DNA from 2 places in the Oceanobacillus sp. MO10714A genome. Region 2 is predicted to be linked to the other one. Evidence: predicted binding sites of a transcription regulator. Region 2 holds the regulator's gene; the other holds the start of a gene.
What was found. Region 2 encodes NrdR, which represses ribonucleotide reductase genes. Its sites were predicted from a motif close to AACACNATATATNGTGTT; they were not measured.

Region 1 (5,648 bases), on a different contig from region 2:
AAGCAATTACTGCTTGGGACCACGGAAATATGCGATTACGGCAACTTCTTATTATCGTTAAAGAAATTATGAAATACCGGAAGATAAGCGGAATTGATATTTGCGGAGAATATCCGGTAAGTCCGATGACGGAATTTGAACGGGAGATCGTAACAGCAATAAAGAAAAACAGTTACGCAAACGAATTTTTAGTAAAACATATACTGCATTGGTTAAGAAAGACGGATCACGACCCAGAAGTTTTACACGCTTAATACAATGGGGTATAGACAATAACCTCTAACCCAATAGAATGAAGCAAATTTAAGTAAATAATGAACCCCTCTTGAGCCTAATCCAACTCAGGAGGGGTTCTGTCTTATTCCTTATCCAAATAGCTAAAGAAGCTAGACCTGTTCCACTAATTTTCCGGATAAATAAATTCATTCAGGTAATAAGGTACAATACTATCATAATAAGCTTTTCTCTCTTCAACAAAATGTCTTATCTCTGTAAAAAATGCATCATCCAGCAAAGGATAACGAACGGTCCGAACTTGATCCAACACCGAATTATGTTCAATAACCGCGTCAACACTAGCGATTAATTGGTCCACAAGTTTTTCACTCGGCGTGATTCCCATAATGTCATTATAAATTTGTGCATCTTTTTCAGTGTCCAATGCGTGATACGGCAACTTCATATCGATATGGATACCATCAACAAGCTGCTTGTCATATAAAGTCCGTAACTTATTATAATAAATACCGCTTGTCGTTACGATGATTTTCCCATCAAAAAGATTTCTTACTTGCCTCAATAAATCGCAAACCTTGTCCAATGGGTTAATGAGGAATTCCCCACCGCTGAACATAATTGCATCAAACAGAAAACCACTTTTCTTTAAATAGTCATAAAGATCATCTAGCGTTTTATATTCTTTCGGTGTGTTTGCAACGATTTCATCATAATTATGACACCCGAAACAATGGAGTGGACAACCAGATAAAGAATGAATCAATAAAGCCGTATGATCAGGCAAATCGGTAAATGTGCGAATAAAGGTATTATATAGTTTCATTATCATATGTTCACCGTGTATTAACGACGAACAACCTCCTTTAACGCATCTTCTTTCAATCTTTTTCTAATGGTCCAATCATGCCTTCTTGCTTTAGACCAGAAATTATATTTTCCTTCATAATAGCCCTTCTCATCGACGTGGATCCTGTTTCTTGAGATCATTTTCAAATACCCGATCACTCTGCTGAAGGTCGCAATATCTTCTGAATCGCAGACCGGACACTGATCTATATTTTTTGCATCTTCCGCAACGATTCTTTGGCCACACTCCATGCAAGAAGTAATCGTCGGTGTTAATGTAATATAATTGATCGGCTTCTCAAAGATTTTATCCAAATATTTCGCCAAACTTTCCGGTTTTACCTTCGCTTCCAAGAAGTGGTGTAAAACACTTCCAGAGGTTGCATATCCTTGAAATTCAGCGCTATTCTCCAACTGTTCCAGAAAATCCTCTTCCGAAAATGGCGTCATACAACCGCTCGTCAAATATGGATTCTCTCCTTCACCTTGTACAAACACTTCCCGCTCGTTTGCTTTTCCCCATTTCAGGTCATGGCGGGCTAATTTAATCGCTGCATTTTCAGCTGGTGCATATTCAATCCCGCAGGCAACTTTATCGCGTACAATGAATTCATTTACAATCTCGGTCATATATTGCATAATAGCATGAGCAACCATTTTGCCAGCTTTATCTTTCATCCCGTCTTGATATCCTAAGTTAATTAATCCTTCATTCATACCTGTAAGGGCAAACACGTTAAAATAGTTTTTTAAATCTTTATTATAAGCAAAGAAAGTAGGATATAATTCTTTGTTCGCTTCTATCCATTTTCTTTTTGCCATATGCGCTTCTTGCATGACTTCCATATATTCACGGATCTTCACTTTCACAAGTTCCATATCATGTCCGAATTCCAGAAGAACTCGGTTCATATTTAAATTCAGTACTTGGACAGCGCCTGTTGAACCGGTTGATGATCCGAACACGCCTCCTCCAGCTTTCGAGAGCGTTTCTAAATTAATTTGCAGTCTGCAGCAAAGACTTCTGCTCACTTCAGGATCTTTCGCCTGGATTAGCGGATTCAGAGTTTTATAATACGGATCTTCAAATGGCTTTGTTTTAAAGTTTTCGAAATAGACACCACCCCATTGATACATTTTATCCAATAGTTCGATAAACACGGGATTTTCATAATTGAAGTAATCATCAATTTGCACCGTTAATAATGGGAAGGTAAATGGAATGCCATTGCTTCCTGTTCCGTTCCTCATTACCTCAATAATTGCCCGGTTCATTCGGTCAAAGTAAACCTCTGGAATATCTTTATATTGTATATTCCTTCCTTCTCCGCCGATTACAACGTATTCATCCTTGATTTCCTCAGACGGCTTCCCAAACTCTAACGTAATATTTGAAAAACTACTCTGAGCTCCGGACCGAAGCGGCATATTAAGCTCCCAAATCAGACTTTGAAACAGTTCTGCTAATTCCTCATCAGTATACGTAGTGCCCCTGCTTTCTTCATCGAATAAATAAGAAGCTGTAATGGTAGAAAGCTGTGCCAACATCACCGCACCGGAAACCTGTTGGGATACTAATGTAACAACATTACTGAAATGCCTGAGTAAAGTAGGTATCCGCTTCGCTGGTTTAGAAGTAATCATGTTTTTAGCAAGCGTTGGAATTCCTTTTGTCGCGATATCCATACAACTGATGGATACACAATACGGGGCAAGCTGTTTGTCATGGACATAAACGACACCGTCATCATAAAGCTCTTTCATTCTTGGTGGTAGAATTTGTGTAAATAAAAATTCTTCCTCTGCATGATTCGTTAGATTGTGCCTTAAAAGTGGTAAGGAATAGACATAATTACTATTTTCATGTCTTAAATAATCTGTTTGCTTATTCTCTTGCTGTGATGTGAATTTCTGAACAATATCCATTGTACTTTGGAACATATTAATCCCTCTCCTTTAGACATTTTAATCCATAACTTGATGAACCACCTTCACCTTAACACAATATATTGTACCACTAAGTGACTTCCATCACTATATATAGATTGCGTCGAAAAGAGTACGACTATTTGACAGTTTTGTGAGGTTACTCACGGTCCCCTGCATTTTTAACTAATTTGAAAAAGATAGGTGCGGAGGCAAATTCCTCTTTGGCACCTATCTTTTTCAATAGACTAGTCTTCTAATACTGTCTTCGCAATCGTCTGATCTAATTCTTCAAAGTCATCATAAGAAATCGTTTCGTATAGTTCTTTTCTCGTCTGCATATTAAATACACCATCTGCTTGCGAGCCTTGCTCTTTGATTAGGGTAAAGATCCGTTCATATGCCTTTGCTGCTACTCTCAAAGAAGTTACCGGATAAATGACCATACGGAAGCCCATATTCTGAAATTCTTCTGCAGTAATAAATGGTGTCTTCCCAAACTCCGTCATATTCGCCAGCAACGGGGCATCCACTTTTTCAGCAAACAGACGGAATTCTTCATCCGTTTGTAAAGCTTCAGGGAAGATTGCATCGGCACCAGCTTCAACATAACTTGCTGCGCGCCGGATTGCTGCATCTAGTCCTTCCACCGCCCGTGCATCCGTTCTGGCGACGACAACTAAGGAAGGAGCAACTTCTTTAATTGCTTTAATCTTTTGTACCATTTCCTCTGTCGTAACGAGCTGTTTTCCATTTAAATGTCCACATTTCTTGGGAAGCTGCTGGTCTTCAATCTGAACGGCAGCTACATTTGCTTCCACCATTTCCCGCGCTGTGCGTGCCACGTTTAATACACCGCCAAACCCTGTATCAATATCAACGAGTACTGGTAAATTCGTTGCTCTGACAAGATCCCTTGCCCGTTCTGCTATCTCTGTTGCTGTAACGATACCAAGATCCGGCAGTCCTCTGCTCGCCGTATAAGCTCCGCCAGATAAATATAAAACGGAGAAACCTGCGTCCCTTGCAACTAAGGCAGCCATCGCATCATGTGCCCCCGGTATTTGTAAAATATCCTCCGCTTCCATTTCTTCTTTTAATTTTTCAGCTAATTCCTTCTGTGTTGACAGTTGATCCACAATCCACGCCATACCTGCGTCCTCCTTCTCCATCATTGACACGTATTAATTTATAAGAAATAACTCAACAAATTCATTCACATTCATGTTTGCTAACTTTTCATAATCATAGCTTATCGCTTCAATCTTCTTGCGTTGTTTATCTGTATAATGGGTTGCTAAGTTTTCCGTATACTTCTCCATTATTTTCGGAATGGCTTCCTCACGTCTGAAGCGGTGCCCTAATGGATACTCGCGTTCTACTTCTTCTGTCGATGACCCGTCTTTAAAATGAACTTGAACAGCATTCGCGATTGAACGTTTAGCAGGATCTAGATAGTCCTTTGTATATTCTTTATTTTCTACGACGATCATCTTATCACGCAGAATATCAATGATTGGATTTGCTGCAAAATCATCCTCATAATGTTCTGCCCGTATATCTCCTTCAAGCAGGGCGATAGCCGTTATATATTGTAAACAGTGATCCCGGTCTGCCGGATTATTCAAAGGTCCTTTTTTATCAATAATGCGAATAGCAGATTCATGAGTTGTAATCGTAATTTTATCTATTTCCTCTAAGCGACTAGCGACTTCTGGATGTAACTGTACGCCTGCTTCTGCTGCTGTTTGTGCATGAAATTCAGCTGGGAAGGAAACTTTGAACAACACATTTTCCATTACATAACTATCCAGCGGCTGACTAAGCAATAGTTCTTTCTTATTAAATAAAACATCTTGGAATCCCCAACCCGGAGCACTAAGTGCAGTTGGATAACCCATTTCACCTTGCATGGCCATCAACGCTAGGCGTACTGCTCTACTCGTTGCGTCACCAGCGGCCCAGGATTTTCGTGATCCAGTATTCGGGGCATGACGATACGTTCGTAAGCTTCCATTATCAATCCAAGCATTCGTAAGTGCATTCGTTATTTCTTCCCGTCCACCACCAAGCATTTTCGTGACAACAGCTGTTGATGCTATCTTAACAAAAAGGACATGATCAAGTCCTACCCGATTCAAACTATTCTCGAGCGCAAGCACCCCTTGGATTTCATGTGCTTTGATCATCATTTCCAGTACTTCTTCAACTTTAAGCGGTTCTTTCCCCTTCTGAATTCTTACTTGGCTAAGGTAATCAGCAACCGCGAGAATTCCGCCTAAGTTATCGGATGGATGGCCCCATTCCGCAGCAAGCCATGTATCATTATAGTCGAGCCAGCGAATCATCGCTCCAATATTGAACGCTGCTTGAATAGGGTCAAGTACATGAGAAGTTCCGGGAACTCGCGCCCCATTCGGAACAATTGTCCCTGGCACGACTGGTCCAAGCAATTTCGTACATTCAGGATAATCAAGCGCTAAAATACCACAGCCCAACGTATCGAGTAATACATATTGCGCTGTTTGAAAAGCTTCTTCACTCGTAATATCCTTATTTAATACATAATCCGTGATTTCTTCTATTAACATGTCTGTTTTTTGATAATCATCTGTTTGTAGCATCATTTGTCCTCTCCA
Region 2 (5,648 bases):
AAATTAAAGATGCTGCAATCATCACCTTGACAGAAGCGGTAGAAGCGGGAGGCACAACGATCCGTTCCTACGTGAATTCTGAAGGGGAAATGGGCATGTTCCAGCAGAAGCTGTTTGTCTACGGCCAGGAAAATGAACAATGCACAGACTGCGGACAAAAAATAGTAAAAATAAAAGTGGCTGGCAGAGGAACACATTTATGTACCAAGTGCCAGCCTCTCTAAGGGGTGAGATTTTTTGAGTTTAGTCATCGGATTAACCGGAAGTATAGCGACAGGAAAAAGTACCGTTGCCAAGATGTTTCGACAACTTGGCATCCCAGTTATCGATGCTGATATATTGGCAAGAGAAGTAGTGGAGCCAGGAGAAGACGCTTATAAAGAAGTGATTGAAACCTTTGGAGAGGATATCCTGCTCGAAGATAAGACGCTTAACCGGAAACAGCTCGGTGAAATTGTGTTTACCGACGAGACGAAGCGGAAACAATTAAACGGCATCGTCCACCCTGCCATTCGGAAAAAAATGCTTGAGAAAAGGGATCACTTCATCCGTGAGGGTAATCAATGTGTTGTTCTGGATATTCCATTACTGTTTGAGAGTAAGCTTCAAGAATTTGTAGATAAGGTTCTCGTCGTGTATGCCGATCAAGAGATTCAGTTACAGCGTTTAATGGCGAGAAATGAGTTTACAGAAGAAGAAGCAATGCAACGCATCCAGTCGCAAATGCCAGTAAAGGAAAAAGCAAGTCTTGCTGACGCGGTAATTAATAATAATAGCACGAAGGAAGAAACATATGAACAGCTGCGGCAGTTGCTAGAAAAGTGGCAAATACTTGAAGTTAATTGACTTAGCAGTGCCGTAATAAAATGGATTGCATAAGATACGAATAAGGTAACCAACTTTCTTAATATTAAAACATCTGGATTATGATGAAAATAGCACACATTCCAAGTTTAATGTGTTATACTAATTTCAGTAATACATAATAAAGTATAACTTATTGGGAGGAATGGGGTAAAGATGGGTAAAATTCGTATTGCAATTAATGGGTTTGGACGTATCGGGAGAATGGTGTTCCGCCAGGCTATGGTGGATGAACAATTTGAAGTTGTAGCAGTCAATGCAAGCTACCCGCCCGAAACGTTAGCGCATTTAATTAAATATGATAGTGTTCATGGTATTTTTGAAGGGGAAGTGAAAGCGCTTGACAATGCGCTGCAAATTAACGGTAAAGAAGTTAAGCTTGTCAGTTCCAGGGAGCCGGATAAGTTGCCTTGGAATGAACTTGATATAGATGTTGTTATTGAAGCAACAGGGAAGTTTAAGACAAATGAAACAGCAGGATTACATCTTCAGGCAGGTGCGAAAAAAGTTGTCATTACGGCACCTGGTAAAGAAATCGATAAAACTATCGTTATCGGTGTAAATGATGAAGAATATAACGGAGATATCCACCATATTGTATCAAACGCATCATGTACAACTAACTGTTTAGCACCAGTCGTAAAAGTCCTTGATGACCGTTTCAAAATTGTTAACGGATTAATGACTACAGTCCATGCATTCACAAACGATCAGAAGAACTTGGATAATCCTCACAAAGACCTTCGCCGTGCTCGTGGCTGTACACAATCCATTATTCCAACTTCTACAGGAGCCGCAAAAGCACTTGGCGAAGTATTACCACATTTGAATGGTAAATTGCATGGAATGGCTTTACGTGTTCCAACTCCAGACGTATCGCTCGTTGACCTAGTTGTTGATGTAGAAGAAAGCGTTACGGTGGAAGAAGTGAATGGTGCCTTTAAAGAAGCGGCTGCAAGGGACTATAACGGTATCATTAGCTATACGGAGGATCCGCTTGTGTCAATCGACTTTACAACTACCGATTCATCAGCTATCGTTGACGGATTATCAACGATTGTAATGGAGGATAAAAAGATTAAAGTCCTTGCTTGGTATGATAATGAATGGGGCTACTCTGCACGCGTCCTTGATTTGGCGAAACTAGTTGGTGAATCACTATTGTACAAACAAACTGCTAAAATTTCATAAAGTGAAACTCATTCAGTGGGGGTATTACAGACCGTTCATGCGTGATAAATCAAACTGCTATAAAGATGCATTTTCCGTTCCGGGGGCAGCCGAACGAAGATGCATCTTTTTATTGTATAAGAAACTAAAAAGTGAAACTTCATTCAGTGGGAAATTCCTTCTCTCCTGTTTAGATGTGGGGGGAATATAGACCGTTCATGCGTGATAATAAAAATGCTGTGATAACTTAGGTATCCAGGGCTGGCCATGTCCGGATTTTAATCGAATAGAAGATTTTACGGAAACATGTTAAAATAAAGGATATATTATTTTTTACATTTAGAAGTGTAGGCTTCTATCCTAATAAATGAAACTTGTTTGAAGGTAGAGAGGTGAGCGAAGTTGCGTTGTTCAAACTGTAATTATAAAAATACAAAAGTAACCGATTCCCGTCCGATAGAAGACGGAAGAGCGATTCGGCGCCGAAGAGAATGTGAACGATGTGGTCAGCGTTTCACAACATTTGAACGGATGGAGGAAGTTCCATTAATCGTCGTTAAAAAAGACGGTATGCGTCAAGAATTTTCTCGGGATAAGCTGACCCGCGGATTAATCCGTGCCTGTGAGAAACGACCAGTTCCGGTTGAAACGATGGAAGAGATTGCTCTTGAGGTTGAAAAAGGACTGAGGAATCTTGGTTCATCAGAAGTGGACTCGGAATTAATCGGGGAAATGGTGATGGAAAGACTCTCTAAGGTTGATGAAGTGGCCTATGTTCGCTTTGCCTCTGTCTATCGTCAATTCAAAGATGTTACTGTTTTTCTAGATGAATTGAAAGAATTGATTAATGCGGAAGAACAAGATGAAGCGGAAAAGGAAGAATAAAAAGGGTGAATATCCAGTGAAAAGCATAGGACAGCTATTACCTGTTGATGGGTATTTTGTTCGAATGGATAAAGCATTACCAGTTGATTATCTGCAATCTTTAACACATTTGTACCAACCGCTTATTGGTACAGAGCCACTTATGCTTTATTTAACCCTTACGAATGAAGTATCCTTGCAGGAAGAAGGAATACCGCAAACACATCATACGTTAATGAATTACATGATGCTGCCACTAGATAGAATTTATGATGCCCGTTTAAAGCTGGAAGCTATCGGCTTATTACGTACGTTTAAACAAGAAATGGACGAGTTTACAATTTACACGTATAACTTGCAATGTCCGTTTGATTCAAAAAGTTTCTTTGAAGAAGCAATGTGTTCATCCCTGCTTTATCATCACCTTGGTGAGCAGAAATTCAACCAGCTAAAAGATCTTTTCGCAAAAGACAGTGTACCGGAAGCTGGCGAGAATATTACTGCAGATTTCCAGGAAGTATTCCAGACTACCCCTAAAGAAGGAATGGTTCAAGTGACTGTTCATGAAGATGAAGCAGTAGCCGTTGAGGAAGACGGGACAGTAGACTTCCAGTGGCTGGAACAGATGCTGAAGCAACGGATGATCCCTGTTTATCGTGTTCTGACGAAAGAAAACCGTAAGTTGATTGCTCATATGCTCATTCTCTATGAATTGGAAAGCTTTGAGATCGATAAAGCCGTTAATTGGTCATTAAATGAGGAGAATTATCTCGACAGGGAAGAATTTAAACAGGCTTGCCATGACATTTATCGAGCAAAAAGCAATAGTCAGCCAATCCGTCTTGTGGAAAAGAAAGAACTTAATAAGCAAGTAATCAAAGCGGAAGAACCGGAAAAGCCACTTACAAGAGAAGATTTATTAATTCGTGAGTTAGAAACAATTACGCCGAAACAATTACTGGAAGATTTATCAAGTGGAAGTTCCGCTTCGGCTCAAGATCTGAAGCTGATCAGCGATGTGATGACGAATCAAGGGCTTCCGCCAGCTGTTATGAATGTTCTCATCCATTATGTGCTATTGCAGACAAACATGAAATTGTCCAGAGCTTATCTCGAGAAGATTGCAAGTCACTGGTCTCGGGCGAAATTACAGACAGCAAGGGAAGCTATGGAATTTGCGAAGAAGGAAAAGGCCAGTTATGAAGAAGCGAAGGCAAAGCGGGCGCGGAATCATCAAGGTAATTACGGGCGTGCGTCAAATAATGATATTGTTCCAGATTGGTATAAGTCAGGGAAACATAAAGAGAAAAAAGAAGAGAAAGAATCCCCTGCAATGAACAAGGAGCAATGGAAGGTCGCAAAGTTGCTGCAACAATATTCAGAAGGAAATTAAACCAGTCTTTAAAAGGGTGATTTTAGTGAAACCAATACAATCGAACTTAAAAGCGTGGATGAACAAAAGCGAAAGTTTTAAAGAAAATTATCAAAAAATGAAACAAGAGTTGCTTCAAGATCCAGAAATCAAAGAATTCCTCGCTATTCACCCGGAATTGGGGCAAGAAGAGATTGATAAAAACCTGATTAAACTATATGAGTTCAAATCCCAATCAAAGCAATGCGATCACTGTGCTTCTTTTGGTGAATGTAAAAACATGATTCAAGGATACTCGCCTATTCTGCAAGTGACAGGGGATGAAATTCATATCCGTTATGAGAAATGCCATAGCAGATTACTCGCTGAAAAGGAACAGGAGCAGAATAAATTAATTCAAAGTTTATACATGCCAAAAGAGATTTTGCAAGCGAGATTTTCCGATATTGATAATGATTCATCCAGGACGCAAGTGCTCCTAAAGATATTCGACTTCCTGGAACAAGCAAAATATGAGATTCCGAAGAAGGGAATATACTTACATGGAATCTTCGGTGTAGGGAAAACCTTCCTGCTAGGAGCTCTCGCGAATGAATTAAAAAAATACAATATATCATCAACGATTATTTATATGCCGGAATTCGTAAGAGAAATGAAAGCATCATTGAAAGATGATTCCGTCAACGAGAAGATGGATCTATTTAAAACGACGGATATTCTCATGCTAGATGATATAGGTGCTGAAATGCATTCCGCATGGTTTCGGGATGAAATTTTAAGTTCCATTCTGCAATACCGTATGATGGAAGGACTTCCTGTCTTTTTCACATCCAATTACAATTTGGAACAACTGCAAACACATCTTGCAACAACGCGAACAGGTGTTGAAACACTAAAGGCCGCAAGAATCATTGAACGAATCCAACAAGTAAGTGACATCATGCATGTTCAGGGCTATAACCGCAGAAAATAATGTACTTCCTTCTAGTAGAAACCGGACTTAATACTAGAAGGGAGTTTTTTGCATTTAATTATCTTACTTATACACCCCCTAAAATCAAACCCGCCGAACCATTTGCTTTCATACAGCGTAAGTGTCTGCTCTTTCACTAATTAAGACGCTCTAATCGCCGTTCAGTTGCCCGGTGGACGGATGCTTTCCGCGGGCACAGCTGGAGCCTCCTGCGGAAAGCGAGAGGTGTCTGGACTGCGGACCTCCAGAAGAGAGTTACAGATACTTACGCTGTATGAAAGGGGTTGGAGCTTTTTAAATTATATTAAGATATGTAGAATTGATTGGGCTTGTAAAAGTCGAGTAATTAGTTTCAATAGTTTTATCATTTTTTTCACGACCAGTCCATATAATATAGCAGTTTGG

Region 1: the regulator NrdR is predicted to act here: its motif matches at 3,082-3,099, upstream of nrdD (anaerobic ribonucleoside-triphosphate reductase).

The regions. Positions count from the first base shown of each region.
Region 1 is NZ_JAXHDC010000026.1:1,476-7,123, forward strand. Features, by position in the region: gene SPD53_RS12800 (hypothetical protein) at 1-254, shown strand, start outside; gene SPD53_RS12805 (4Fe-4S cluster-binding domain-containing protein) at 401-1,060, opposite strand; gene nrdD (anaerobic ribonucleoside-triphosphate reductase) at 1,081-3,024, opposite strand; gene prpB (methylisocitrate lyase) at 3,258-4,160, opposite strand; gene SPD53_RS12820 (bifunctional 2-methylcitrate dehydratase/aconitate hydratase) at 4,194-5,633, opposite strand.
Region 2 is NZ_JAXHDC010000002.1:21,983-27,630, forward strand. Features, by position in the region: gene mutM (DNA-formamidopyrimidine glycosylase) at 1-224, shown strand, start outside; gene coaE (dephospho-CoA kinase) at 238-846, shown strand; gene SPD53_RS02570 (glyceraldehyde-3-phosphate dehydrogenase) at 1,021-2,055, shown strand; gene nrdR (transcriptional regulator NrdR) at 2,437-2,919, shown strand; gene SPD53_RS02580 (replication initiation and membrane attachment family protein) at 2,936-4,291, shown strand; gene dnaI (primosomal protein DnaI) at 4,317-5,243, shown strand.